Kordia sp. SMS9: one gene and its partner. The protein of the gene in region 1 binds, or shares a complex with, the protein of each later gene. Links are inferred from orthologs where the notes say so. Each region holds a gene or a part of one and is shown on either strand. Other genes may lie near its edges.

What was found.
Region 2: the proteins of pheS (region 1) and pheT are in contact, whole or in part, in a crystal structure (PDB 6P24), measured with the Escherichia coli proteins. The link is inferred for Kordia sp. SMS9 from one-to-one orthologs.

What each region holds. Positions count from the first base shown.
Region 1 is NZ_CP031153.1:1,016,239-1,032,011, reverse strand. Bases 12,758-15,614 are described here. They hold pheS (phenylalanine--tRNA ligase subunit alpha), read left to right. Parts: upstream 12,758-13,604; coding sequence 13,605-14,624; downstream 14,625-15,614. Other genes in these bases: KORDIASMS9_RS04455 (hypothetical protein), read left to right, coding at 15,552-15,614; KORDIASMS9_RS04460 (hypothetical protein), read left to right, coding at 14,735-15,130; KORDIASMS9_RS04470 (hypothetical protein), read left to right, coding at 13,206-13,562; KORDIASMS9_RS04475 (CvpA family protein), read right to left, coding at 12,758-12,866. Outside these bases: KORDIASMS9_RS04530 (sodium:solute symporter family protein), read right to left, coding at 1-218; KORDIASMS9_RS04525 (MoxR family ATPase), read left to right, coding at 456-1,451; KORDIASMS9_RS04520 (DUF58 domain-containing protein), read left to right, coding at 1,557-2,423; KORDIASMS9_RS04515 (hypothetical protein), read left to right, coding at 2,431-4,131; KORDIASMS9_RS04510 (VWA domain-containing protein), read left to right, coding at 4,121-5,128; KORDIASMS9_RS04505 (VWA domain-containing protein), read left to right, coding at 5,137-6,171; KORDIASMS9_RS04500 (tetratricopeptide repeat protein), read left to right, coding at 6,168-7,025; KORDIASMS9_RS04495 (BatD family protein), read left to right, coding at 7,073-8,845; KORDIASMS9_RS04490 (tetratricopeptide repeat protein), read left to right, coding at 8,851-9,612; KORDIASMS9_RS04485 (SulP family inorganic anion transporter), read left to right, coding at 9,691-11,649; KORDIASMS9_RS04480 (hypothetical protein), read right to left, coding at 11,684-12,046; more of KORDIASMS9_RS04475, read right to left, coding at 12,273-12,757; more of KORDIASMS9_RS04455, read left to right, coding at 15,615-15,773.
Region 2 is NZ_CP031153.1:4,512,395-4,528,406, forward strand. The notes cover bases 4,303-7,398. They hold pheT (phenylalanine--tRNA ligase subunit beta), read left to right. Parts: upstream 4,303-4,682; coding sequence 4,683-7,115; downstream 7,116-7,398. Outside these bases: KORDIASMS9_RS19145 (outer membrane beta-barrel family protein), read right to left, coding at 1-928; KORDIASMS9_RS19150 (hypothetical protein), read left to right, coding at 1,117-1,779; KORDIASMS9_RS19155 (sensor histidine kinase), read left to right, coding at 1,781-2,836; KORDIASMS9_RS19160 (LytTR family DNA-binding domain-containing protein), read left to right, coding at 2,846-3,571; KORDIASMS9_RS19165 (hypothetical protein), read right to left, coding at 3,643-4,239; KORDIASMS9_RS19175 (hypothetical protein), read right to left, coding at 7,401-7,931; KORDIASMS9_RS19180 (MBL fold metallo-hydrolase), read right to left, coding at 7,947-8,711; KORDIASMS9_RS19185 (TonB-dependent receptor), read left to right, coding at 8,878-10,341; KORDIASMS9_RS19190 (CIA30 family protein), read left to right, coding at 10,393-10,923; bcp (thioredoxin-dependent thiol peroxidase), read right to left, coding at 11,452-11,913; nth (endonuclease III), read left to right, coding at 11,961-12,632; KORDIASMS9_RS19205 (RNA polymerase sigma factor), read right to left, coding at 12,848-13,429; excinuclease ABC subunit UvrA, read left to right, coding at 13,737-16,012.

The DNA of each region.
Region 1 (15,773 bases):
CCGTCTTTTCGAACAATATCGGTCACAAAATTTGGTGTATCGGTTGAAAATGTAGTGGCAACCATCGAAACTCCTAAAATCCACCAAGGCATATTTCGTCCTGATAAAAAATATTCTGTACTATTTTTCCCAGAAGTTTTAGAAACATAAATTCCAATGCCTAAAACAATGGCAAAAAATCCAAAAATAAGGCTGTAATCTAATCCAGATAATTCCATAAAATTTAATTCAAAAAATGCCAATACAACAGGCATATTGCGCAATTGTAAAGCGTTGCGTTATCAACAAAAAAATGAGATCGTTCCCGATCTTACACAGTTTTGAGTTTTAAAGGGTTCAATATATAAATATCCTCAATATTTTAACCAATTATTAACAGCAATAAACGAATAATTTTAACAATTTGCATCTCTTAAAAGTGATTCATAAATTCACGCCTCAAAAAAAGAACCTAAATGGAAGAAACAATAGATATTAGAGCCATTAACGAAAAGATAGAAAAAGAAAGTGCTTTTATCGACTTACTAACGATGGAAATTAATAAAATCATCGTTGGGCAAAAGCACATGGTAGAACGTTTATTAATTGGTTTACTTGGAAAAGGACACATTCTCCTAGAAGGTGTTCCTGGACTGGCAAAAACCTTGGCAATTAATACCTTGAGTAAAGCAGTGCAAGGAAGTTTTAGCAGAATTCAGTTTACGCCTGATTTACTTCCAGCCGATGTTGTGGGAACGCTCATCTATAACATGAAAGAGAATGATTTCTCGATTAAAAAAGGACCCATTTTTGCAAATTTTGTCTTAGCAGATGAGATCAACCGTGCGCCAGCCAAAGTACAATCGGCATTGTTAGAAGCGATGCAAGAAAAGCAAGTAACTATTGGTGATGAAACGTTTATTTTAGACAAACCTTTCTTGGTAATGGCAACACAAAATCCTGTGGAACAAGAAGGAACGTATCCGCTGCCAGAAGCACAAGTTGACCGTTTTATGTTGAAAGTAGTGATTGATTATCCAAAAATGGACGAAGAACAACTCATCATGCGTGCCAACTTAAAAGGAAGTTATGAAACTGTAAATCCAGTGGTTTCTGTAGCTCAAATCTTAAAAGCGCAAGAAGCTGTCAAAGATGTCTACATGGACGAAAAGATAGAAAAATACATCTTAGATATCATTTTTGCTACACGATATCCAGAAAAATACAAATTAGAAGACTTAAAACCATTAATCAGTTTTGGAGCGTCGCCTCGTGGAAGTATCAACTTAGCCAATGCCGCTAAATGTTATGCATTCATCAAACGAAGAGGATACGTAATCCCAGAAGATGTGCGTGCTGTAGTACACGATGTATTACGTCACAGAATCGGAATTACCTATGAAGCAGAAGCCGAAAACATCACTTCCGAAGAAATCATCAACAAGATTGTAAACGAAATTGAAGTTCCTTAATAAATAAATTTTGTCATTCCTGCGAAGGCAGGAAACCACTAAGAAACCAAGTTTTTATTTCAAAAATATTCTGCATCAGATGCGGAATGTTTATCAAGCTGAACAATGGATACGAAAGAGTTACTTAAAAAAGTACGAAAAATAGAAATTAAAACGCGCCGATTGAGCGATCACATTTTTGGAGGAGAATACCATTCTACCTTCAAAGGACGTGGAATGACGTTTAGCGAAGTGCGTCAGTATCAATTTGGTGACGATGTACGAAATATTGATTGGAATGTAACCGCGCGCTACAACGAACCGTACATCAAAGTATTCGAAGAAGAACGTGAATTGACAATGATGTTGATGGTGGATGTCTCAGGATCTGAACTTTTTGGAACGAATGCACAATTTAAAAACGAAACCATCACCGAAATTTCGGCAACGTTGGCATTTTCAGCAATGCAAAACAATGATAAAGTTGGACTGATTTTATTTTCAGATGATATTGAATTGTTCATTCCGCCGAAAAAAGGAAAATCGCATGTATTGCGCATTATTCGTGAACTGTTAGAATTTACGCCAAAAAGCACCAAAACAGATGTCTCGCAAGCATTAAAATTTCTATCAAGCGTCATGAAGAAAAAAGCAATTGTCTTTATTCTTTCAGATTTTATTGCAGATGAATATGAGCAAACCTTGAAAATTGCCGCAAAAAAACACGACCTTACGGGAATTCGTATTTATGATCAACGCGAAGAAACCATTCCAAACTTAGGAATTGTACAAATGCTCGACAGCGAAACCGGCGAAACCATGTTGGTCAATACAGGTTCCAAAAAAGTGCGAAACAATTACACCAACTATTACAGAAACAAAGTAAAATACTTTCAAGAATTATTTTCCAGAAGTGGCGCAGGAACCATCAGTGCGAGTGTTGATGAAAGTTATGTAAAAAAATTATTAGGCTATTTTAAACGAAGAGGCTAAGCCAATTATGAAGTACGAATTACGAAATATAAATACAAAATTAAAACGATCTACAAAACGTTTTGCATTCCAGCGAATGAGCGGTTTATGGATGGTTTTCTTTTGTCTATTTGCCACACAAACATTCGCGCAAAAAGTGACAGCGAAAGTGGATTCTACGCAAATCAAAATTGGAGAAGAAATCAAGTTTTCACTCTCGGTAGAAGCAGATACAACGGCAACAATTGTGTTTCCAGAAGGGAACAATCTATTTTTGCCATTGGAATTGTTGGAAGCCTACGATACGGATACCGTAAAGCAAGATGCGAACTACAATCTCATCAAAGAATACGGAATCACACAATTTGATTCGGGAACGTATTACATTCCAAAACTAAAAATACTCATCAACGAAAAGGCATTCTTTACCGATTCTATTCGTGTTGCTGTGGCGGATGTGCCTGTAGATACGCTAAAACAGCAAATGTTTGACATCAAAAAAATCACTGCCGTTGATAAAGGCAGCAGTAATTGGTGGATATATCTCTTAATTGTTTTAGGATTAATGGCACTATTTGGCGCATATTTCTACTTTTTTGTATTACAACTAAGAGAGAAACAGCAAAAAAAGAAAAAAGCTGAAATTCCTCCGTACGATCGCGCCTTGTTGCAATTAAATGAGTTGGACAAATCACGATTATTACTCAATTCAGAATACAAAGGCTACTATTCTGAACTCACCAACATTGTGCGTCAATATATCGAAGAAGAAGTTCGCATTGATGCGTTGGAAAGTACTACGGCCGAATTGATTCGTAAAATAGAAGCACAAAAAGATGCAGGGTATTTGGATTTGAAAGATGAAACCATCAAAAATCTAAAAAACGTACTGCAAACAGCCGATTTGGTAAAATTTGCGAAATCCAAACCAGATGATGCCGTTGTAAAAGCCGATCGTAATTTGGTAGAAAACATCGTCGTTGAAACCAAAGAAGCTATTCCTGAAATCTCAGAAGAAGAATTGCGCAAAGACGAAGAATATAAATTACGACTGTTAGAAGAACAACGCAAAAAGCAACGTTTTAGAAATACCGTGATCGGAGTTGTGGGAATGATCATCGCTTTTGGCGGATTGGTCGGTTATGCAACTTTGGAATACGTAAAAGAAAATACGTATGTAGGTCATTCTATGGGCGATTTGCTTGAAGACGAATGGGTTACGAGTAAATATGGAACGGCTGACTTTACCATTTCCACACCGCAAGTATTAAAACGCATAACGCCTATAAAAGTAAAAGACTCCGCGTCAGCGATTTCGGAAACAGATATATACAGCTATCAAAGTCATTTGGCACCATTTTCCATTGACTTGGCAGTGACGACATTCAAGCAACAACCTGAAATTACCTTGGATGACATTGCAGAAAAAATTCTAAAGAAATTTGAAGATGAAGGTGCTACCGAACTTTTGGTATTTACTGAAGAATACGAATCGCCAACAGGTATTGAAGGACTCAAAATACATGGAAGTGGAATTTTTGTAGACACATTAAGTCCATTCAGTAGCACGCAAGAAAGAGAATATGAAGCCTATATATTTCAAGAAGGTCGTGGCGTACAAACCTTGACGATGATGTATGCAGAAGATGATGAAGACGGAAAAACGTTGGTGGATCGCATATTAAATTCCATCACACTAATAGAAAAGAAAACGACGAATGATCGATAATTATACATTTGCACATCCACAATTTTTTTGGTTGCTATTGTTCATTCCAGTAGCAATTGCTTGGTATGTTTGGAAAAAACCAAAACAGTTGGCTGATGTCAAAATGTCAAGTTTGCAAGGATTCAAAGCTACGCAAAGTATGTTGCCAAAGCTAAAACCAATACTGTTTGCATTGCGCATGTTGGCAGTTGCAGCATTAATTGTTGCATTGGCGCGTCCGCAAACCAAAGAAGTTTCCACGAGAGTCAAAACCAACAAGGGAATTGACATTGTCATGGCAATTGATGTATCCGCAAGTATGCTGTCGAGAGATTTAAAACCCAACAGATTGGCGGCGCTAAAAAGAGTGGCAGCTGAATTTATTGAAGGAAGACCAAGTGACCGAATCGGATTGGTTGTATATGCAGGAGAAAGTTTTACCAAAACACCGATTACCACTGATAAAAACATCATTCAAAATGCGTTAAAAGAAATAAAATTTAAGTATGGCGAACTCACAGGTGGAACAGCGATTGGAATGGGATTGGCAACGGCTGTCAATCGTTTAAAAGATAGCAAAGCCAAAAGTAAAGTCATCATTCTATTAACTGACGGAGAAAACAATGCAGGATTTATTGAACCACAAATTGCTTCCGAGTTGGCAGTAGAATATGGTATCAAAACCTACACCATCGGAATTGGAACCAACGGAATGGCATCCACACCATTTGCAATTAATCCAGATGGCTCTTTTCAATACAGAAACATGCAAGTGAAAATTGACGAAAAGCTATTAAAGCAAATTGCCAAAACCACTGGAGGAAAATATTTTAGAGCTACGAATAGTAAAAAATTAGCAGGAATCTATGAAGAAATCAACAAGTTGGAAAAGACAGAAATTGAAGAATTTCGCTATACCAATTATGAAGAAAAATTCAGGATCTTTGTCTTTTTTGCAGGCATATTATTACTGTTAGAAATCTTATTGCGCAAAACCTTATTTAGAAGTTTTATCTAAAGCGAATTATGTTAGAAGAAAAAAAATATTTTTACTTACTAATCATCATCCCAATTGTGGTGTTGATTTTCATACTCATGCAGTTATGGAAACGCAACGCGCAACGTAAATTTGCCAACAAACAACTCTTAGAACGTTTAAGTCCAGAAAAATCTACTTTTAAGCCTATTCTAAAATTAGTGATTTGGTGTTTGGCAATCGGATCTTTAGTTGTAGCATTGGTCAATCCAAAAATTGGCACGAAACTGGAAACAGTAAAACGAGAAGGTGTCGATATTGTATTCGCGGTAGATGTGTCTAAAAGCATGTTGGCAGAAGATATTTCTCCAAGCCGATTGGACAAAGCAAAGCGAATTGTCTCTGAAATCATCAATAACTTGGGAAGCGATCGTATAGGTATTATCGCTTACGCGGGAAGAGCCATTCCGCAATTACCAATTACCACTGATTTTTCAGCCGCAAAAATGTTCTTAGGAAATCTGAACACGGACATGTTATCATCGCAGGGAACTGCCATCAATGACGCCATTCGTTTGGCAAAAACCTATTATGACGATGTAGAACAAACCAATCGTGTATTGGTCATCATTTCCGATGGAGAAGATCATACAGGAGGTGCAGGAAAATTGGCAGACGAAGCAACAAAAGAAGGCATCAAAACCTACACCATCGGAGTGGGAACGACAAAAGGCGGACGCATTCCGTTGAAACGACGCGGAATCGTAGAATCCTTCAAACGCGATTTGCAAGGTGAAGTCGTCATTACACGACTCAATGAACAGACACTCAAAGAAATTGCCTCCGAAGGCGATGGCGAATATATAGATGGAAAGATCACCGAAGATGCAGTAAGCTTCATTACGGATCGACTGTCTACAATGAATAAAACAGAATTTGAAGCGAAAAAATTCTCTGAATTCCAAGACCAATTTCAATGGTTTCTCGGTTTGGGAATCTTCTTATTACTGTTCGATGTTTTTCTATTAGAACGAAAAACAGCATGGTTGCAAAAGTTAAACCTATTTAATGAAAAAGAATCATGAAAAATGTACAAAACATATTGCTTGCATTGTTGACGATTTCCATATCGTATGCACAAAATGAAAAGGTAGATGCCTTCAAAAATGAATCGAAAAACTATACGTACAAAGCAAACAATGCAGTCAAAGACAGCAGTTATATAGATGCAGAAGCCGAATACCGAAAAGCGATCTCCAAAGACGGCGAAAATGTGGCAGCAAAGTATAACTTAGGAAACGTTTACTACGAAAATGAAAGTTATGAAGAAGCGTTCAACCGATACAAACAAGCGGCTGAGGTAGCAACTACGAAAGCTGATAAACACAAGGCATATCACAATATGGGAAATGTGTTTATGAACAACAAAGAATATGAAAAAGCCGTAGTAGCGTACAAAAATGCATTGCGCAACAAACCATCGGATGATGAAACGCGTTACAATTTTGCCCTTGCAAAAGACATGCTTGAGAAAAATCCTCCGAAAGACGACGATAAGGATAAAAAAGACAAGGACAAAAAGGAGCAGGAAAAAGAGCAAGACAAAAAAGATCAAGATAAAAACGATCAAAAAGATAAAAACGAAGACCAAGGCGACAAGGAAAAAGACGAAGGCGGAAAGGACGACAAAAATAAAGATGGCGAAGGCGATCAAGAAAAAGAAAAGAAGCAAAAAGATAACAAAGACGGTCAAGGAAAAGCAGACCAAAAAGACGATAAAAACAAAGAGCAACAACGACAGCCAAAGCCAAATCAGTTGTCGCCACAACAAGTAAAAAGCTTGTTGAAGGCAATGAACAATGCGGAAAAGAAAACGCAGGATAAACTGAACGAAAAAAAGGCAAAAGGTGTCAAAGTAAAAGCTGAAAAAGACTGGTAATTATTAAAAAAACAGAGACAAAAACGAAGAAAAGTTCGTTACAAACGATGAAACTTACAACATACATATCAACACTACTATTTGTACTATTTTCAAGTGCTATCAGTGCGCAGGTAACTTTTGAAACCAAAGTTAGTAAAAAGAAACTAGGCGTTAATGAACGTTTGAAAGTTGACTTTGAAATGGACAGAGACGGCGACAATTTTACCGCGCCAAGCTTTGCAGGATTTCGTGTTGTTGGCGGACCAATTCAGTCTATGAGTCATGTGTGGAATAACGGACAACGCTCTTTCTCAAAAACATACACGTATTTCATACAGCCAAAAGCGGAAGGAACCTTTACCATCAAACAAGCAAAAGTAGAAATTGATGGGCAAGTGTATAAAACCTTACCAGTAAAAATCACGGTAACCAAAGCTGTAAACGGCGCACAAAACGGCAATAGTACAGATACTGCCATTTCCGAAGGTTTGCACTTGGTCACAGAAGTCTCTAAAGGCAATCCGTATTTGAACGAGCCTGTAACAATCTCATACAAATTGTATGTAAAGCCAGGCATCATTGTCAATGATTACCGCGAACTCGGAAAACCCACATTCAATAACTTTTGGAGTCAAAGCATTCAAACACAAATGCGACGTGCCGAACGAACCACGTACAAAGGTGAAGATTATTCCTATGTTACCTTAAAACGCTTTGTGTTATATCCACAAAAAACAGGAAAACAAGTCATAGAACCTTTTTCAATCGACTTACAAATTTCAGTGCCAACCAATCGTAGAGACGTATTTGGACGTCGTTATGAAACGGTTCATAAAACGGTTTCATCTGCACGAAGAACAGTGAATGTCAAAAAATTACCAGAAGCAGGAAAACCTGAAAACTTTGCTGGTGCTGTGGGCGATTTCAATTTTGAAGTCACCACGAGCAAACAATCACTAAATGCCTCCGAATCGTTGCAAGCAAAAATAGAAGTCTCAGGGAAAGGAAACCTAAAATTGTTTGAACTGCCAAAACTGAAATTGCCAAGTTCTTTAGAAGTATACGATCCTGAATTTACAGAACGTGTAACAACGCGAATTGGAGGAATGCAAGGAAAAATTTCTGACAGTTACACCGTTGTGCCACAATTCAAAGGAAAATATCCGATACCAAGTGTATCATTCTCGTATTTTGATCCTTCTGATAAAAAATACAAAACCTTACGTTCTGACGAAATTATTATTGATGTCGTTGAAGGTCCTGTAAATACTGCAACGTCTGAAAATACAAACGATCAAAATGCAACCCAAAAACAACTCGTTACCACAAACGGTTCACAATTCAGATTCTTAAAAACAGATGCAAATTTAGTGCCTGTGGAAACGGAAGATTTCTTCAAATCGAACTTATTCTACGGATTGTTATTTGGACCTTTCTTCTTTATTCCGATTATTTTAATTGTGCGAAGAAAAAAGAGAGCGTTTGATAATGATATTGAAGGAAATAAAACACGAAGGGCAAATCGCTTAGCGAAAAAATACTTATCAGAAGCGAAGAAAAAACTAAACGATCAAGAAGCATTTTATGAAGTGTTAGAACGCGGATTGCATAATTATTTGCGTGCCAAACTTCGCATTGAAACTTCGGAGTTTAGCAAAGAAAAAATAAGTCAATTACTCACCGAACGCAGTGTAAATTCAGCAACTATTCACGAATTTATCACCTTGTTAGAAAGTTGCGAATTTGCGCGCTACACGCCAGCATCTAACGTAACCATCAACAAAGATTATGAGAAATCGGTACACACCATTTCGCAAATTGACAAACAACTAAAATAACAGAGATGAAGACAAAAATAACATACTTACTTTTCGTGCTCATTTCTAGCTTTTCATTCGTATTTGGACAAGAAAATACAACTGCTTTTGAAGCGGCAAACAAAGCATACAATGATGGAAACTTTCCAGAAGCCATTACCCAATACAAAGCTATTTTAAAAACAGGCAAACATTCTGCGGCGATCTATTACAATCTTGGAAATGCATATTACAAAAGCAACGAAATTGGATCGAGTATTTACTATTTTGAAAAAGCATTGCAATTGTCGCCAAACGATGAAGACATTATCAACAATCTGGCATTTGCCAAAAATATGACGATTGATGCCATTGAACCGTTACCAAAAACACAGCTTTCAAAATTTGTCAATAGGATTACCAACACCTTTACCTACAACCAATGGGCGTGGATGGCGATTATTTTTGGCTTTTTATGTGTAATTTCATTTCTATTGTATCAATTCTCCTATGAAACACTTAAAAAACGAATCTACTTTTTGATCAGTTTCATTGCATTTCTCTTCATCTTAGGAAGCGTTGCCATTGCATATCAGCAATACGGAAAAGCACAAGCAGATCGTCCTGCAATTGTATTTGCAAAAGAAACGGCTGTCAAAGCAGAACCTAATTTGCGTAGTGATGAGGTATTTGTATTGCACGAAGGAACCAAAGTACAAGTTTTAGATACCGTAGACAACTGGAAAAAAATTCAACTCATCGACGGAAAAATTGGTTGGATCATTGCAGAAGACGTCAATGAATTATAGTCAAATTTCGTTTTAATCCTTATTTTTACACCTCATACCAACTATCATGGGCAATTTGCTCTTATAAATGACTAACTGATGAAAAACCTATTCTCTAATATCAAGGGCGATGCTTTTGGAGGAATTACTGCTGGAATCGTTGCATTACCGCTCGCTTTGGCTTTTGGAGTTTCTTCAGGCTTAGGACCAAGTGCAGGATTATACGGAGCTATTTTTATCAGTTTCTTTGCCGCTTTATTTGGAGGAACCAACACACAAATTTCGGGACCAACAGCACCGATGACTGCCGTAAGTATGGTAGTCATTGCAGCCATTATTGCAGCCAACGGCGGAGATGTTACCAAAGCTTTACCAGCTATTTTAACCGTTTTTCTATTAGCAGGAATCATGCAAGTTGGTTTGGGTGCTATCGGTTTAGGAAAATACATAAAATACATTCCATATCCTGTAGTTTCAGGCTTTATGACGGCAATTGGTGTCATCATCTTAATCACACAAATTCTGCCCGCTGTAGGCTATTATCCAAAAGATGATATGGTATATGTAGAAACCTTTAAAGGGCAAGCGGAAGAAGTCATCTTAGAAGATATTTTAAGAGCTGAAGAGCAAGAAGGTATTTTGGTATTAGAAAACTTTGAAGAAACGGTAAAGCGCGGAAAAGAAATCACGGCAGAAGACATCCTAAAAGAGTCCAAAACCTTGGCAAAAAATAATGCTTCAGGCGTTTTAGGAACGTTTAAAGTATTGCCAAGAGCGTTGGAAAACTTAATGGCAGAACTGCAAAATCCGTCAGCATACACTTATGTTAGGCAAACGAATGATGAAACTCCAAAGAAAAAATCACTTTGGCTAGAAGTCATGTTGGTTGTTGGAACGATTGTAATCATTTATGGTTTTAAAAAAATTACGAAAGCCATTCCAAGCACGTTAGTTGCCTTGTTGGTAATGTCTGGAATTTCCGTAGGATTTGATTTGAATTACGCAAAAATTGAAGAAATACCTTCGGGTTTGCCAGTTCCAAATATGGAAATCTTTACAGGATTTAGCTTTGCAAACATAACACCTTACATATTTACGGCATTAACCTTGGCGTTGCTTGGCGCGATAGATTCCTTATTGACGAGTGTTGTGGCAGACAATATGACCAAAACCAAACACAATCCTAACAAGGAATTGATTGGACAAGGAATTGGAAACTCGATTGCCGCTGTTTTTGGAGGAATTCCAGGTGCCGGAGCTACCATTCGTACGGTTGTCAATATCAATTCTGGTGGAAAAACACCTTTATCAGGAATGATTGCCGGTGTGTTGCTATTGATTATTCTATTATCCTTAGGACCTGTGGCTTCCCAAATTCCAGCAGCAGTCTTAGCCGGAATTTTAATCACCGTAGGAATTGGTGTGATGGATTATAAAGGTTTAAAAGCGATTCCGAGTTTGCCAAAAGATATCAAATTAGGGCCGCTACAACTAAGTTCGGAAGTACTAATTATGTTAATTGTCTTGGGATTGTCTACTTTTTGGGATTTAATTTATGCAGTAGGCATCGGATTGGTCATTGCGTCGTTGATGTTTATGAAAAAAATTGGTGACATTACTGCGAAAGGTTCAGACATTAAAACCTTACGCGAAGAAGCTTGGGACGATGAAATGGATTTTCCAGAAAATTTAAAAGAAGAAGTCTTTATCAAACACATCAAAGGACCGTTATTTTTTGGTTCTACTAGTGAAATTCAAGCGTTGTCCAAACAATTACCCGAAACTGCGCGTACAGTAATTATTCGTATGGGACGAATGCAATACATGGATCAATCAGGATTGTATACGTTAGAAGATATTCTGGTCGATTTAAAAAGTGCCGACTGTAAAGTACTATTTGTCAACATTCCGGCACAACCGCGTTATATGATGGAACGTATTGACATTATTCCCGATTTAATTCCTGAAGCAGATTGCTATGATACTTTTGAAGCGTGTTTACAATGGGTGAAGGAAAATGTGGAAGATGTGGTTTCTTCTTTGGAAAATAGAAGTTAATTTTTCGCTGTTTGATCGCTATAATTCAGTTTATCTAAAAAAACAAGCCTAAAATAAAATCAAAGAAACTGTACACAATGTAAATAATTAGGAAAACGAAGCCTAAAAACAGACCCAAACAGCAACCACAATTTCCTTTGCCACCTTTAAAATTTGTTTGGAAAGTAGATTGTTCAGATTGATAATCGTATTCTTCGTATTCGGTCAACTGATCATTTGGTAAAAAATAACCTTGCCACTCGCTATCTGTATCTGGGACAGATAAAATCCATTCAGTATCACAATGCGTACATTGAAATGTAGTTTCTAGCGAACTTTGCGCCAATTGATTCGTGTTTACAATACGGACAAACGTACCATCGACAAGCTTTTTTTCCAAAGCTTTTTCAAAGGCCATAAAATCTTTTTCTGAAAAAAAACGTTCTGTCGAAAAACCGGAGCAATGTTCACACATAAAATAGGAATGTAATTTTGGTCTATAAGTAGTTCTTTTTAGGTTTTCGTTACGTTATTTGGCTTCTTTTTCAAAGTTTTTAGCGTCAACTTCGCCTGCAAAGGTTTGATGGTTCTCTCATGAAACTCATGCTGAATTTCGGGCGACACACATTTTTCACACATACAGTTTAGTTTTCGTTTTCTTCAATCTCTTTTAAATCGTTTTCCTGCGCTTTTTTGTCATCTGTCGATTTGGAGGAATCGGTTTTGAAAGAATTTAATACATCACTTTTATTAGTTTCTTCTAACACAAACGCAAACACAAATCCGCCAACATTTTTTACAGGTTTATACAATGCAGAACCCTCAATGGTGTCTTGTTCTACAAACTCCATCGTATTATTGGTACGTTCAAAAAACACCAACGCAGCACCAATAATCACTGCCATTTTCAATCCGCCGAAAGCGCCACCTAAAATCTTGTTTAAAATTCCTAGCGAAGCAAAATCAGCAACTTTTGTCAATAACTTTCCAGCCATAGTAACAGCGACTAAAATTACAATAAAAGTAATGGCAAATGCGGCTAGATTGACATATTTTTCTTCCCAAGAAGGGAAATTATCTACTAAAAACTCGCCAGCAAAGTACGAAAAGTGAATCGCGCCGTACAATCCAACAACCAACGCCACAAGAGAAGCAATTTCCACAAAAAGCCCTTTCATGAGTCCGCGCGCAAAGCCAAATACAATTACACCGCCTAAAATAATGTCAATAAAATTCATAAGTATCGAGTTTTAACAAATATAGAACAACTATTTGTAACTTTTTATTGTGCTTCTATATAAGCTAAAATGCTGTAAAATTGGTTGGTATGATTTTTTTAAGTACAAATGTCACTTCGAATATTACTGAAAATACCTTGCGAAGCTATAGAGATTCCATAGAAATGTATATTTTGTTTAGCTTCTCGACTGCCCGAAGTTGACAAGGGTTAATTTCAATAGGAAGTTAGGTTTTTTTTAGAAATTTTTTAAGTCATTCTCACCTAACTCTAACTTTCCCCAAGAAATACAAACAATTTCACAAACTTATGTACCTTTACGGCGGAAAAGAAAGAAAAAATGGCACGAGACGAAGAATTAAAACAACGTTGGAATAGCGTAGTTGAAAAATTAACGCTTCAATTTGCAGAAGGCGATACACTCGATTTAGATGCAATTATTTATTTAATTGGTGTTCAAGAGCTTGGGCAAATTCATCGCGCGTTCAAAAAAGATGATAAAGTTAACTTGATGCATATTGCTATTTGTCGCCTGTTGGAACCGTATGGCTATTACGAATTCGACTATTTTGACGACGAAGGTTGGCCGCATTATACATTCAAAGAAGAATTGCCTGTATTGAAAGCTGGCGAACAGACTATTTTGATGAAAGAAGCCATTGTCAACTACTTTTTAGAGAAGGAATACATTCAATAAGCTAGTTTTTTCTAAATTTGCAAGCTAAATCAAGATATCGTCATGATAGATAAGATCAAGGAACATATTGCTGAGGTTGAAAAATTTACAACACAAGCAAAAGAAGATATAGAAAATTTCAGAATCAAATACTTAGGTAAAAAAGGGTTGCTCAAACAGTTTTTTGCGGAGTTTAAAAATGTTCCAAACGAACAGAAGAAAGATTTTGGCCAGGTTGTTAACCAATTGCAAAAAGCTGCGCAAGAAAAAGTCAACGCCTTGAAAGAAGCGTTGGAAAATAATGCAGAAGATAAAGGTGTGTATGGCGATTTAACACGTCCGGCACAACCAATTGAAATTGGGGCACGTCATCCGATCTCGTTGGTAAAAAATCAAATTACCGATATCTTTTCTCGCATTGGTTTTGATGTGTCTGACGGACCTGAAATTGAAGACGATTGGCATAACTTTACGGCGTTGAATCTTCCAGAATATCATCCAGCGCGCGATATGCAGGATACGTTTTTCATTCAAACAAATCCTGATATTTTATTACGAACGCATACAAGCTCGGTGCAAGTGCGTTATATGGAAAATAACAAACCACCAATTCGTACCATTTCTCCAGGAAGAGTATATCGTAATGAAGCGATTTCGGCACGTTCTCACTGCTTTTTCCACCAAGTAGAAGGCTTGTATATTGACAAAGAAGTAAGCTTTGCTGATTTAAAACAAACGCTTCAACATTTTACAAAAGAACTCTTTGGCAAGTCACAAATTCGCTTGCGTCCATCGTATTTCCCATTCACGGAGCCAAGTGCAGAAATTGATGTGTATTGGGGATTGGAAACGGAAACCGATTATAAAATTACCAAAGGAACAGGTTGGTTAGAAATTGGCGGTTGCGGAATGGTTGACCCGAATGTATTGACCAATTGTGACATTGATCCAGAGGAATATTCAGGTTTTGCGTTTGGTGTTGGAATTGATCGTATTGCGATGTTGTTATACCAAATTGGCGACATTCGTTTGTTGAGTGAAAATGATGTGCGTTTCTTAGCGCAATTCAAATCAGCGTTGTAATCAAAACATCATTACGAGCATAGCGAAGTAATCTGTTTTTTGTAGACACAGATTGCCACTACTTTTTTACAAAAGTATCGCAATGACGAAATCCCATAATGATATTCAGTATGAAAAGAGACATTGAAATTCCAAAAGTTGAAGGTGTGTATATGGCAGTTGTACAAGAATACAACGACATTTACAAAACGGACGATTGGAATGTGTACATTATCAACGACAAAGACGTAGATTTGGAAATGATTTTGATCGTTTCACGCGGTTACGATGCGGACAGAGAAACATCGACCATGCGACACAAACTGGCAAAATTACCAGCAAAATCATACGCCAAAGCCGAATGGATGCAGGAAGATGTATTCGAATTGAACAATGAATTTCGCGTTACCTTTTTTGAGGGAAACAAGATGTATGACAAAAAGTATCTTTTCAGAAAAAACACCATCAACAAAAACGCTTTTCAGCCGATTCCACTGATGAATACCAAAGGAATTTTGGTGAAGTAGACTTGCTTCACTTCCGACAGGCTCAGTGTGCGTTTTTAGACGTAAGACTGTATAATTCCTGCACGTCACTTCGAGTGGTTTTTCGTAATAAAATGGAGAAAAATTGTATCGAGAAGTACTTCTAATTCACAACATCATTTAATCATTCAATACAAATAATGGCGTGCCCGAAAACGGTCAGGCTATCGTCTCTATCTTTTTTGAAATCAGTCATTGCAAGACAAATTTCTACCTTGTTGTGGCACTCTGTTTCTTTAGTAGCAGATTACTTCGTCGCAAACTCCTCGTAATTACGTATCAAAAACAAAAAAGGATGTCGCCTCTATCCTTCACGCAATAGTTGAAACTAATTTTCAAACAAATAATATATATAACTGATTTACCATAATTTATGTATATTTGATAGTATAGACTTACAATAATGGGAGCAATAGAGTTAAGAGATAAAATAATGCAGCTTTTAAATACAGATAATGTATCTTATTTAAAGGAGGTTTTTGATTTTGCCCAAAAAAATAAGTTGCAACATCCAGAGTCTTTCCAAGAATTGCCAACTCCTATCCAAGAATTACTTACAGAAAGTGTCGCGCAAGCTGATCGAGGTGAACTTATTCCACATGACAAAGTCATGGAAGATGTGCGT
Region 2 (16,012 bases), 3.5 Mb from region 1 along the record:
GGAAATTATTAGAAAAAGCATCGTTTTCAGAATCGGTTTGTGCATCAAAAATTTTATCGCCTTGCGTTCTAAATAAATTAATGAATCCTGTGGAACGCCCAAAAAAGTTAGAATAACTTCCAAAAAACGTCCATTTTTTAAAACGACTGTTGATGGAAACCGAATTGTTGGTTCGCGCATAATCTCCCACTGTAACTGTGCTTGACACACTTCCGCGCGTTCCCAACCCTTTTTCTCTTTTGAGTTTGATATTGATGATTCCTGCATTTCCAGCCGCATCATATTTAGAGGATGGTTGTGTAATGATTTCTATACTTTCAATGGTATCTGCCTGTAATGATTGTAAAAATGCTGTTAAATCATCGCCTGCCAAGAAACTTTGACGATCGTCAATGTAGATTAGTACACCTGCTTTTCCTTCTACTACAATATTGTTGTCATTGTCTAAACGTACGCCAGGCGCTTTTCGCAGAATTTCCAATCCGTTGTTTCCTGCACTTCCCACCATACTTGCTACGTTGAATACGGTTTTATCAGGCTCAACTTGAATGATTGGTTTTTCAGCCACAACTGTCACGGCTTCCAAAGATTCAGCAGAAACACTCATGATGATTGTTCCCAAATCATTTTTTTTCGTACCAAGTGTAATTTCTCGCGAAAGCGTAGTATATCCGACAAAAGAAATTTTTAACATGTAAGTTTTCGGTGCAATGTCTTTTAGTGTAAATAGTCCGTTTTCATTGGAAATGGTTGCTTTTACCAATGCACCATCAAGCGTATTGACAAGGACATTTACAAAAGGTAAAATTTCATTGGTTTCAGATACAATTTTTCCCGTAACAAGCGTTGTTTCTTGCGTTTGACTGTTCATCCTTAAAGAGAAAAACAATAAAGTGAGTAGTGTATAAAAAGTAGTTTTAGCGTACATAATTATTTAATTTTCAACAAATATGCAGCGATCGTTAGCGCGACACAATGCAAAAGTTACGAGTGGCCCCAAATGGTGTATGAGTTGCCCAAGGGCAGTTCGTGAATCTATAAGGCGACTCGTGGAATGTTTCTTTTGTATGTATGACAATGCATGTAGTTTTGATGCAAATTAAAAAAATATACATTATGAAAAAAATACTTATTACTTTTATGCTAGCTGTATGTACGTTGGGAATGCAAGCTTCGGAACTCGATAATAGATCGTATCTTAAAATTGAATTGAACGAACAAGAATACATTAGTTATCCGCCAAAAACTGACTTTTTAGCAAAAGATGTAGACGGAAAAGTCATCCTGAACCCTAGTACTTTAGAGAAATTGAAAGTGTATGCCATAGAAAAACCAATTACGTTATATGTGTTTCCTTCTTGGAGAGATGAACCTGATGTGTATACTTTGAAAAGTGGTACCTTGTACATGAAAAAGACGGATCGCGATTATACAAAAGTTGCTAAAAAGCAAAAACATTCGCCTTCTAATGATCATTTTAGTCGCCCGACAGATGGTTCTGAGCAACAAAAAGCTTCCAAACGTATGACGAGTAATGGCGTGTATTTGGTGGGAAAACGCTTTTATGATTATGATGCAAAAAACGGTTATGATGTAAGTTTAGAGTTTTCTAATGATGTGGTTTTTACCTATAAAAACGGCTTTGTAAACGCTTGGCAATATGGGGAAGAACTCGTTATTGAAAATAAATATTTGGTAAAAACCGAACAAGGAACGTTAAAAATTAGCTACAACCCAAAAACGAAAAAGGTTTGGTGGGTTTTTGATAAAGATAAATAAGATGAATAAACGTATTTTTGGTATTAAAGTTTTCGACATACTTGCGCTACTAGGCTTGTATTTAACGCTTTCCATCATATATCATGTAACACTCTGGTTTAACAGACTTCCTAAAAATAGAGATTGGGCTGATTTGTTTGGATTGAATAGTTGGTTTGATAATGAAGGCTTGCATTACACCGTTATGTTTGTAGCTACGTGTATTGTGTGGTTTTTTATCTTTAAACTTTTCGGACATTGGAAATTATGGCAGCGTTTGTTATTGCACATCCTTGGAATTCCTTTTTTTCTCTTCTGTTCGTGGAAAGTGTTCTATTTCATTTGTGAAACTTATGGATATTGGCACATGGGTGGCACTGGACAGGTTTGGGATATTTACATTCCATTACTCATTTATTTGATTCAATTTTCCATAATGCACGCGTATGAATATTATATAAAGAATCAACAAAAGATGCGCTATCAAGTAGAATTGAAAAATACCGCATTAAAAAGTGAATTGAGCGCGATAAAAGCACAATTGAATCCGCATTTTTTATACAATGTTTTCAATACTATCAACGCCAGTGTTCCCAAAGAAATGGAAGATACACGCGAAATGATTGCCGAATTGTCTGATTTGTTTCGCTATCAACTCAAAGCGAGTCGTGAAGATTTGGTAACACTCGAAGAAGAACTTGATTTTGTAAAAAAATACCTAAAACTAGAACAGCGACGTTTTGAAGATCGACTTGAAATTAATATCAATGTTCCTAATACGTTGCTTTCGCGAAAAATTCCGCCGATGTTACTACAACCGTTGGTAGAAAACTCGGTAAAGCACGGAATTTCACCGTTGGTACAAGGTGGAGAAGTTACCATTGCCATTAAAGAACAAGGTAATAAATTGATTTTTGAAATCAACGATACTGGCGTTGGTGTAAAAGATAAAGAGCGTATTTTTGATATAGGTGTCGGAATCAGCAACACACAAAAACGTTTGCAAAAAATGTACAATTCTACCTTGCAATTCTCTGATAATCTGCCATCTGGATTAAAAGTGTATTTTGAACTATAATAAAATTACATGAAAAAGGTAATCATTGTGGATGATGAGAAATCTGGAAGAACGCTCATCAAAGAGTATTTGGAGCATCATAAAGAATTGATTTTGGTCGGTGAAGCCAATAATGGTGTCGATGCGATTAAAATCATCAATAAATTTCAACCCGATTTGGTGTTTATGGACATTCAAATGCCAGGTTTGACTGGTTTTGATGTGTTGGAGCATTTACATGAATTGCCAACCATTATTTTTAGTACTGCGTATGATAAATATGCACTAAAAGCCTTTGAAGTACACGCGGTCGACTATTTGTTAAAACCGTACACCAAAGAACGTTTTGACAAAGCTGTGAGCAAACTCAAAGACAATTCTCCAAGTCAGATTGCGCCTTTGGCAAACGAACATATTTTATCCAAACCCAACTTTCCCGATCGGATTATTGTAGAAAAAGGTACAAAATACGTAACGCTTGCTACCGAAGACATTATGTACATTGAAGCGTATGGCAGTTATTCTAAAATCTTTGATTCGGATGCAGGTTATCTCAGCAATCGCGGGATTTCACAATTGGAAGAAAAGCTCAATCCCAAACAATTTATGCGCATTCACCGCAGTATTATTGTGAGTTTAACGGCGATAAAAGAAGTGTCTAAATACGGAAAAAGCTATATTTTAATTCTCAAAAACAACGAAAAACTAAAAGTAAGTCGTAGTTATGCCAATAAGATTAAGGAGCTTATTTTGTAGACAAATTTTATGTTTTTATAAATTGTTGTAAAATATCAATTAGTCTTAAAAAAAGATATAAGCTTCATTATTTAGTTATTTTCCCATTCTCTAATTGTTTTTTTGAGAACCCAATTATCATTAATATTTTCATATACCCTTACAAATCCTTTATTCTTTTTCGACGTAGGCATTGAAAAAAATCTGATCATTAAAAATTTTCCATTTTTAGATAGTAGCGGAAGCCCAAATTCTTGTATTCCACCAATCTTTTTATTGTATAATTTATCGTAATCAAATTCTTTTTCTTTGATGAAATCACTTTCAATTTTTGCTATGAAATTAACTATTTTTTTACGTTTTATAAATTTAAATTCCTTGAAAATTCCCTTTTTTAAAAGTTTAATCTTAGCATTTCTTTTTATTTGGTCTTTATAGTAATCTATATCTTCTTTTTTAAAATATGGAGCTAGTGGCTCGAAATTTTCATCATTAAAATAAAACTTTGCTGGTATCTGTAAAGCAGAGTTGAATCCGTTAACTAATTTTAATTTTTTGTCTAGTATTGAATTGTCACCTGAAACTACTTCCAGTAGGATATTATTGATAAGTAACTCATCATTTTTCTGTTTTTTTTGAAATGATGTTAGTAAAATAAAACTAAACAATATGAACAAAGGTTTTTTCATAATAAATTTTAATAAAGTTCTACGGATATAAAATCAAAACTACAATAATTTACTTAAAATTATTCTCTATTTAAGATGTTATTTATTAAGAAAAGTATCACTTTTTAAACTTAATAATTACTGTTCTGTCTGTAATTGAAAAGTTTGATTTTAGAAATTTTACCTTTTAGGTTGTAAATCCGATTCTATTCTACAGGATAAAAATCAACACTTTCAGAGTTTTTTAAGTCATTCTGCTTTTGTTATTTAGTTTTTATGGTTAAAAAGATTATTCATTCTAAAAATCTAAAAGCAAAGCAAACTCAAAAGCGAAGCAAGTCTAAAATCTAGTAGCAAAGAGCGATCTAGATTCTAACAGCGTCAGCGGTCTAAAAACTCATCCAACATTATTTGCCAACTCTAAGCATTATCTTATCTTTGCGGACTATTCAATACTAGAACTAATGAAAATATCTTACAATTGGGTAAAGCAATTTATTCAACTTGATTGGGATGCTGATAAAACAGGGGAACTCTTGACCGACTTAGGTTTAGAGGTGGAAGGCATCGAAAAATATGAATCTGTACCAGGTGGATTGGAAGGCATCGTAATTGGTCATGTTTTGACCTGCGTACAACATCCAAATGCAGATCGCTTGAAAGTTACTACAGTTGATTTGGGCGACGGCGAAGCTGTACAAATTGTCTGTGGAGCGCCTAATGTAGCAGTTGGACAAAAAGTGCCTGTAGCAACAGTTGGTACGACTTTATATGATGCTGAAGGCAAAGGATTTAAAATCAAAAAGGGAAAAATTCGTGGCGAAGTTTCTAACGGAATGATTTGCGCTGAAGATGAACTCGGTTTGGGTGAAAGTCACGACGGAATTATGGTGTTGGATGAAGAATTAACGCCTGGAACACCAGCAAACGAAGTGTTTGATATTGAAAATGATGCGGTTTTTGAAATTGGATTAACACCAAACAGAGCCGATGCAATGAGTCATCACGGAGTGGCAAGAGATTTAAAAGCTGGATTGCTTCAAAAAGATATCAAATTAGAACTCATTACACCTTCTACCAGTAGTTTTCGCGTGGATAACAGAACGTTAAAAGTAGATGTTGATGTGATAGATAAATCTTTAGCACCGCGGTATTGTGGGGTTACGATTTCTGGAGTGCAGGTAAAACCGTCGCCAGAATGGTTGCAACATCGTTTGAAAGCCATTGGTTTAACACCAAAAAATAATATTGTAGATGTAACGAATTATGTGTTGCACGAGCTAGGGCAACCATTACACGCGTTTGACGCGAATTATATTTCGGGCAATAAAATCATTGTAAAAACGTTGGAAACAGGCACTAAATTTGTCACGTTAGATGAAGTTGAGCGTGAATTGCATGAAGATGATTTAATGATTTGTGATGCAGAAAAACCATTGTGTATTGCAGGTGTTTTTGGCGGATTAAAATCTGGCGTGACCGAAAATACGACCAATATTTTCTTAGAAAGTGCTTATTTTAGCCCAGTTTCTGTGCGTAAAACAGCAAAACGTCACGGATTGAATACCGATGCATCGTTCCGTTTTGAACGCGGAATTGATCCAAATATTACGGAATATGCACTGAAACGTGCTGCTTTGTTAATTCAAGAATTGGCTGGCGGTGAAATTACCAGTGATGTTTCCGACAGTTATCCAACAAAAATTGAAGACTTTCAAGTGCGTGTGTCTTTCGATAATATTACGAAGTTAATCGGAGAAGAATTACCGCGTGAAACGATCAAAAATATTTTATCCTCTTTAGAGATTAAAATCAATTCGGTGACTGATGGCGGTTTAGGCTTGACCATTCCTGCTTTTAGAGTAGATGTGCAACGTGAAGCAGATGTCATTGAAGAAATTTTACGTGTTTACGGTTATAATAATATCAAGTTTGATGAAAAATGGCATACGTCCATTTCCAATACATCACGATTTGAAGATTACAAATTGCAAAATATAATCGCAACGCAATTGGTGTCGCAAGGTTTCTATGAAATTATGTCAAATTCCTTGACCAATACTTCATACATTGAACTTTCGGAGCAGTTAAAAACGGAGCATAATATTACGATGTTAAATCCTTTGAGTGGCGATTTGTCTGTGATGCGCCAATCGTTATTGTTTTCTGGATTGGAAGCGATTTCACACAACATCAACCGAAAAAATAGTGACTTAAAGTTATTCGAATTCGGAAAAACCTATCACGCTTACAGCGAAGAAAATCGTGAAGAACACAAGCATTTATCAGTATTCATTACTGGAAACGCTACAACGGAAACTTGGACGCAAAGCAAACCTGTTGCAACCGAATTTTTCTATGCGAAAGGAGTTGTAATGGCAATTTTATCTCGTTTGGGAATCAATTCGTTGAAAGTTTCGCCAATTAAAAACGATTTATTTTCTGAAGGAATTGTATTGAGTTTGGGAAAAATTAAGTTGGTTGAATTTGGAATTGTGAAACGAAAAGTTGTGAAGTCTTTCGACATTAAACAACAAGTAATTTTTGCGGATTTCAACTGGGAGAACGTGATTCAAGTCGTGAAAAATAGAAAAATCAAGTTTAAAGACATTCCAAAATTCCCGAAAGTTCGAAGAGATTTTGCATTGTTGATTGATGAGAAAACTACCTTTGCAGAAATTCATACGATTGCCAAACAAAGCGAACGCAACTTGTTGAAAGAAGTGAATTTGTTTGATGTATACGAAGGAAAGAATCTTCCAGAAGGAAAGAAAAGTTATGCGGTAAGTTTTACACTGCAAGACGAACATAAAACCTTGACAGACAAGCAGATTGATAAAATCATGAATAAATTGCAGCAAAGTTTTGAGAAACAATTGGGTGCGGAATTACGATAGTATTTACACTTCGACTTCGCCCAGTGTACGTAAATTTATATACCATAGGAACGCTTTTTACTTTTGTGAGGAGCGTTTTTTTTTATTTGATTGAAAGATTAAAGATTAAAAAACTTCAACGCTTCATTGCGAACAAAGTGAAGCAATTTGCTTCAAAGAAAATAATGCATTTCATTAGAAACAGATTACCACGTCGTAGACTCCTCGTAATGACATATCTATTGCTACATTTTAAAATATAAAATTGATACATTATTACATTAAAGAAATTGTTGCATCAAACAATCACCCTTTGTATTTCGGGTACAAAACCTCCGTCACCAACTCAAACGTGAGTTCTTTGGTTTTTCCATTGACTTCGTAACGTAAAATCATTTCGCCCCAAAAATCGCCATCGGTAAAACTGCAAATTACCCATTTGTGATTGATGACTTTTACTTTGTCTACAGACATGAATTTTCCGCCTGTACCATCAAACGGAACTAAAGGATTGTTTGCTGAAGCTGAATTTTGATCGTAAATCGCATCCGTAATAATTTGAGAAAGATTTTCTGTATCAATAGCTGTTCCTTCAAAATATTCCAAGGCTTCACCATTACTTTCGAGTGAAAAGTAGCGCAAATCTGAATTTTCATTAAATAGTACATCTGCTGAATCTTTATACGCCGTTACTTCTTTCTTTAAAGTTTCAATTTTTCCACGCAAATCTTCAATTTTAGTCGTTTGCAATTCGTATTGTTTGTTAGAACTCACATACAAATACATGACTAATAAGACTAAAAAAATGATGGTATATAATAAGATTCTCTTTTTCATTGCAATGCTAATTTTTTAAATAGTAATCGTTAGGGTATCATACGCCAAAAATACGTTTTCTGGCAATTCTTTGGAAACTTCTGCATGAAAACCTAACAAATGACTAATGTGTGTTAAATAGGCACGTTCTGGCTGAATTTCTGCAATAAACGCCAACGCTTCTTCCAATGAAAAATGTGAAATATGTTCCTGAATTCGCAACGCATTGACAACCAGCACTTTTAACCCTTTTAGTTTTTCTTTTTCTGCTTGTTCAATGGTTTTAACGTCGGTCAAATACGCAAAATTATTAAAACGATACCCAAATACTTGAACTTTATGATGTAGTACATCAATTGGAGTTACGGTTACACCTTCCAATTGAAACGAATGATTGTTTTTTACTTCATTTTGAATAACGACTGGCGCACCAGGATATCTATTTTCAGTGGCAAAAATATAATCAAAACGACGTTCAAGTTCGCCATAAACACGTTTGTGGGCGTAGGTATGCACATCGCCTTGGCGGAAATAAAACGGTCTAATATCATCTAATCCTGCGGTATGATCGGCATGTTCATGTGTAAATAAAATTCCGTCAATTTGAGTACATTTGGCACGCAACATTTGCTGGCGGAAATCGGGACCACAATCAATGACATACGTGGCATTTTCCCAAGAAATCAAAATAGAAACCCGCAAACGTTTATCACGCGGATCATCACTCAAACATACAGGATGTGTACTTCCTATAATTGGAATCCCTAGTGAAGTTCCTGTACCTAAAAAAGTTACATGCATAGTTATGATGATAAATTGTTAAGAATTAGACTGTTTAACATCTATATCAGTGTGTTTAAACGATAATTCTTCAAATTTAACTGATTATTTAACAAAAAACCTCAAATATATGGTTCAAAAAAAATAATGAATGTTTATTTTTGTGTGAAACAAATTTTATTCTCACATGGCTATTGTCTACAAAGGAGATAAGGTAATGGAAAATGTACCTTCTATCAAAGCGAAAGCATTACGAATTAACTTAAACAGTCAAATTTACGGAACATTCGCAGAAATTGGTGCCGGACAAGAAACGGTGCGCCATTTCTTTCGATCTGGTGGAGCTTCAGGGACAATTGCAAAAGCCATGAGTGCGTACGATAAGGATTTTAGTGATGCAATTTATGGTGTTGAAAACGATCGTCGTTATGTAACAGAAGCCCGGTTAAAGAAGATGTTATCGCACGAAATGTCGTTGATAGAAGCACGTATTACGCGTGAAAAACATCCTGACAAAATGTACTTTAGCTTTGCAAATACGGTAGCTACGATTGATTTTGCTAAAAAATATAAAGGCCACGGTTGGGTTGGAATTAAATATCAAATTGATCCATCGCAAGACTATAATGAAATAGTTTTGCATGTTCGCTTTCAAGAAAATGATGCCAAGTTGCAACAGGAAACACTTGGTACCATGGGCGTTAATTTGATTCACGGTGCTTTTTACATGCATGACAAACCTAAGCAATTATTAAAGAGTTTATACGATCATATTGATAAAGACAAAATTGAAATTGATACCATTAACTTTTCAGGACCACAGTTTGACGAAGTAGACAACCGATTGATGAGTTTACAACTGCTCAAAAATGGCATGACAGAAGCCGTAATTTTTGGCCCTGACGGAAATAATATTTTGCCTGCACGTTTGTTGTACAAAAAGAACATTTTGGCACTTCGCGGAAGTTTTAGACCTGTAACAAAGGTGAATATGGACATGTTTCAAAAATCGTATGATATTTTTATTCGTGAAAATAAAGTAGAAGTAGAAAAAACAGTGGTATTGTTCGAAATTACGCTTTCTAATTTACGTGCCGAAGGTGAAATTGACGAACAAGATTTTATGGACAGAGCGCAATTACTCGGTTCGCTTGGACAAACGGTGATGATTTCTAACTTTAAAGAATACTATCGTTTGGTAGAATACTTCTCTAACTATACCAAAGAACGTATGGCGTTGACTATGGGCGTTAACAACTTGGTGGATATTTTTGATGAGAAATACTATCGCCATGTCAGCGGTGGAATTTTAGAAGCGTTTGGAAAATTATTCTATAGAGACTTAAAAGTGTACTTGTATCCAATGAAACGCAAGGAAACGGGCGAATTGGTAAACAGCAACAACTTAAAAGTACATCCACGTATGAAAGAATTGTACAAATTCTTTAAATACAACGGAAAAGTGGTGGATATTTTTGACTTCGACAATAACATTCTAGATATTTTCTCTCGAAAAGTATTAAAAATGATTGCTGACAATGAAGATGGTTGGGAAGAAATGCTACCCGATGGTGTTGCCGAAATCATTAAAGAAAAAAACTTATTCGGCTATTTACTAGAAAGTGAAAACGAATTGATCGGAAATAAGTAATACAAGAAAAGCTCCTTTTTTGGGAGCTTTTTTTATGTGAAATATGAAAGAATGAACCAATTTTTAGTACTACTAACACTACTTATTACTTCCCAAATGATGATACTCTTTAAATTTTCTACAAAAAGCGATCTTTCCAATTGGTATGTTGTCAATGATGGCGTTATGGGCGGATTGTCTCAAAGTACTTTTTTGTTGAATGAAGCTGGAAACGGTGAATTTACAGGAAGAATTTCGCTTGAAAATAACGGCGGTTTCTGTTCAGTTCGTTATGGAATGGAAAAAACAGGTATTACCGGAAAAACTACCGTTGTCATTCACTTGAAAGGTGATGGGAAAACGTATCAATTTCGCCTTAAAGAAAATCGCAACGATCGGCATTCATATATTGCAGAATTTAAAACTTCTGGTGAATGGGAAACGATTGAAATTCCCTTAAATAGCTTATATCCAAGCTTCCGCGGTCGTAAGCTAGACATCGGTAACTTCTCTGCCAATCAACTAGAAGAACTTGGTTTTTTGATTGGAAATAAAAAGGAAGAAAGTTTTCATTTGGAGTTGGAAACTATTGCGTTGAAATAAAAAACAGACTCCACAAAGAAATTGTAAAGTCTGTTATATGTTAAGAATGCGGTTTGAAAAAAATTATCAAATCAACACATTTTCAAATCTTCAAATTATATAAGACGTCACTTCGAGTGATTTTCTGTCATTGAGCTTGTCGAAATAAAGAAAATTGTATCGAGAAGTACTTCGAAAACAGATTGCTTCAAAGCAGTTCTCGATACAACGAATCACAGATTCGCCACTCGAACAGACGATTGGTATTTCAAAGTGATCTCGACTGCGCTCGATCAGACAAATATATTTTTAAATCATCAAATCAACACATTTTCAAATCTTCAAATTATATAAGACGTCGCTTCGAGTAGTTTCTCAGAATGAAATAAAGAAAATTGTATCGAGAAGTACTTAGAAAACAGATTGCTTCACTGCGTTCGCAAAGACGTATCAAATAAAAACAGACTCCACAAAATTGTAAAGTCTGTTATATATTAAGAATGTGGTTTGAAAAAAATTATCAAATCAACACATTTTCAAATCTTCAAATTAACTCACAAGATCCAATATCTGCGCAGCATGATCTTTCGTTTTCACTTTATCAATCACATGATCCACGACACCTTCTTCATTGACTAAGAATGTTTTACGGTGAATTCCGTCATAGATTTTTCCCATGAATTTCTTTTCGCCCCAAACACCAAACGCTTCAATGACTTCTTTGTTTTCGTCGGCTAATAGCGGAAATGGAAATTCGTATTTATTCTTAAAATTGGTTTGTCTTTTCTCAGAATCGGCACTTACGCCTAACAATTCAAAACCTTTGCTTTGCAATTCGGCATAATTATCTCTTAAATTACACGCTTCTGCCGTACAACCTGGCGTGCTTGCTTTTGGATAAAAGAAAACTACTAATTTTTTTCCTGCATAATCGGTCAAGGAAACAGCATTTCCATCTTGATCGTTTACGGTAAAATTAGGTACTTTGTCTCCACTTTTTAATGTATTCATAGCGTATCTTTTAATATTGTTTTATTTTTGTTCAAAAATACTGAAAAATGACTAAACAAGAAAAGGTTCAGTTTGTAATTGATACTTTAGAAGCATATTATCCAGAAATTCCTGTGCCACTCGATCACACAGATCCGTATACTTTATTGATTGCCGTGTTGATGTCTGCACAAAGTACCGATGTTCGCGTGAATCAAATTACGCCATTATTGTTTGAGCGCGCTGACAATCCGTATGATATGATCAAACTTTCAGTAGACGAAATTCGAGAAATTATCAAACCAGTAGGCTTATCTCCTATGAAAGCAAAAGGAATTTACGGTTTGTCACATATTTTGATTGATAAACACGATGGAAACGTTCCTAAAACATTGGAAGAACTGGAAGAATTGCCTGCGGTTGGACATAAAACGGCAAGTGTTGTCATCAGTCAAGCTTTTGGTATTCCAGCATTTCCGGTAGATACACACATTCACAGACTCATGTATCGTTGGAATTTGACCAATGGAAAAAATGTGGTTCAAACAGAAAGAGATGCCAAACGTTTGTTTCCAAGAGAAAAGTGGAACGATTTGCATTTACAAATTATATGGTACGGAAGGGAATATTCGCCAGCGCGCGGTTGGGATTTGGACAAAGATATTATTACCAAAACGATTGGTAGAAAATCTGTTATTAACGAATATATAAAGCTAAAAACAAAAAAGACTCGCAGCTAACGAGTCTTTTTTCCAAAGTTTAGTTGAGAAGCGTTTCAAACTTCATCCTTTTGTAATTAATAACACTTAAAGCTTTCGAATAGTTCAACAAAAAGCTAATCGTTTCCTTCTTTGGAAGCATTTTTTTCATTTCTGGTGAACTGGTAGTGTAATTTTTTGCCATACGATGTGGGTTATATTTAAGACAACAACGTATGATTTTTAATTTTATTGTGCTAGTTTGTTAAAACTATGTTATGTTTATCAATAACTTTTCTCAGATTGATCAATGCGTAGCGCATTCTTCCTAACGCCGTATTAATACTTACACCTGTTTTTTCTGAAATTTCTTTAAAACTGAGATCTTGATACATACGCATCAACAATACTTCTTTTTGGTCTGCTGGCAATTCATCTACCAAGCGGCGTACATCATTTTCTACCTGAGTTTTAATAATTCTGTTTTCTGCATTTAAGTTGGTATCGCTCAACACGGAAAAAATATTAAAATCGCCTTTGTTATCATACTTAGGCATTCTATTATTCTTTCTAAAATGATCAATCACTAAATTGTGTGCAATACGCATTACCCAAGGCAAAAATTTTCCCTCTTCATTGTAGTTTCCTTTTTTCAATGTTTTAATCACTTTGATAAAGGTATCTTGGAAAACATCTTCCGTAATATCTCTATCCAACACTTTCGAATATATAAAACTATATATACGTTGTTTGTGACGCTCAATCAACACGCCTAAAGCGCACTCATCGCCATTGATGTAATTAGATACCAATACTGAATCTTGCAGGATCTGTTCCATAGCATTACTTTTTTACATTATAATTATCGAGGCTGATAATTTGTCCGAGTTTTTAAAAAAGTATTTTTATGCTATACGCAGATTTGTTTGTAGTAATTTGATTAATGATCCTCAAATATAACAACATTCGTTAAAAAAATGCAAATAAAATCCAATATTTTAACATTTTCTATGAATTTACTACGCTAAAGTGGTCATTTCAAAGTCACTATTTATAATAAAAACAAACAATTCTAAAATAATCATTCATTGAAAATGATTTTATTTCAACCTTTAAAAGCAGTATCTTTGCAATTATTTTTTCCCAATGACACAAGATCTCGCTACTGTAAATCCAAAAGAAAATATCATCATTAAAGGTGCTAAACTGCACAACCTAAAAAATATTGATGTGGTCATTCCGCGCAATAAATTGGTTGTAATTACTGGACTTTCAGGTTCCGGAAAATCAAGTTTGGCTTTTGATACTTTGTATGCAGAAGGACAACGACGTTATGTAGAAAGTTTGTCTTCGTATGCGCGACAGTTTTTGGGACGTTTGCACAAACCAAAAGTAGATTATATTAAAGGAATTGCGCCTGCGATTGCCATTGAACAAAAAGTAAATTCTACCAATCCGCGTTCTTCTGTGGGAACAACGACCGAGATTTATGACTATTTAAAGTTGTTGTATGCTCGTATTGGTGTGACCTACTCGCCTATTTCGGGGAAAGAAGTCAAAAAACATACAGTTACAGATGTCATCAATTATGTGAAAACTTTTGAAGAACGCAGCAAATTATTGTTGTTAGCGCCTGTAACGGTTCCAGAAGAGCGCAGTGCGTTTCATACCATAAAAGTATTAGCGCAACAAGGTTATGCAAGAATCAAGAAGAATAATGAAATTTTTCGTATTGATGAGATTCATGAAGACTTTACAGAAGATTTCTCATTAGTGATTGATCGTATTGTGGTTGCTCATGATGAAGATTTCTACAATCGTTTAGCAGACGCTGTACAAACAGCTTTTTTTGAAGGAAAAGGCGAATGTTATATTGAAACAGTTAGCGATAAAAAAGCCGTTCACTTTAGCAATAAGTTTGAAATGGACGGGATGAAATTCCTCGAACCAAACGTACATTTGTTCAGCTTTAACAATCCATATGGCGCGTGTCCAAAATGTGAAGGCTATGGCGATGTTATCGGAATTGACCAGGATTTAGTCGTACCAAATACAGGACTTTCTGTCTATGAAAATGCTATTTTCCCATGGCGTGGCGAAAGCATGAGTTACTACAGAAATGAACTGGTAAATAACGCCTATAAATTCGATTTTCCAATTCACAAACCTTGGTTTGAGTTGACACAAGCACAGAAAAAACTCGTTTGGGATGGAAATGAATATTTTGAAGGATTACATCAGTTTTTCACCTTTTTAGAAGAAAAAAGTTATAAAATTCAAAATCGTGTGATGCTTTCTCGCTATCGCGGAAAAACCAAATGTTCCGTATGTGAAGGGAAACGTTTGCGAAAAGAAGCGAATTATGTAAAGATTGGTGGAAAAACAGTCACCGATTTAGTCGTATTACCATTAAAGGAATTGGCGTTATTTTTTGACGAATTACAACTCAACGAGCACGATCTGCAAATTGCCAAACGTTTATTAAAAGAAATCAAAAATCGGCTACAGTTTTTAACGAATGTCGGGTTGGATTATTTGACCTTGAATCGGAAGTCGAATTCACTTTCAGGTGGCGAATCGCAACGCATCAACTTGGCAACCTCGTTAGGAAGTAGTTTGGTCGGTTCTATGTACATTTTAGATGAACCGAGTATTGGACTGCATCCAAAAGACAGCGAACGCTTGATTCAAGTATTGTTGTCCTTACGTGATTTAGGAAATACGGTCATTGTCGTAGAACATGACGAAGACATTATGCATGCAGCCGACGAAATCATTGATATTGGTCCTGAAGCGGGAACACATGGTGGACATGTCGTTGCTTTTGGCGATTACAAAACCATTTTGAAAGCAGATTCATTGACGGCAAAATACCTCAACAAATCTATGGAAATTGAAGTTCCTCAACAACGTAGAACTTCCAATCAATTTATAAAAATAATAGGTGCCCGCGAGAACAATCTCAAAAATATCGACGTTACGTTTCCGCTCAATATGCTCACCGTAGTCACAGGTGTTTCTGGAAGTGGAAAAAGTTCGTTGGTAAAAAAGATTGTCTATCCTTCCATGTTAAAAGAAACTGGCGGATATGGTGAAAAACCTGGTCAATTTACCAAATTAGAGGGAAAATATAGCAACGTTAAACATATTGAATTTGTAGATCAGAATCCGATTGGACGTTCTTCGCGATCGAATCCTGTGACGTATATCAAAGCGTATGACGACATCAGAGCCTTGTATGCAAGTCAGAAATTATCTAAAATTAGAAACTACAAAACCAAGCATTTTTCCTTTAATGTAGATGGTGGACGTTGCGAAACCTGTAAAGGCGAAGGACAAGTAACGATTGAAATGCAATTTATGGCAGATGTGCATTTGGAATGCGAAACTTGTGGCGGAAAACGTTTTAAGAAAGAAGTGTT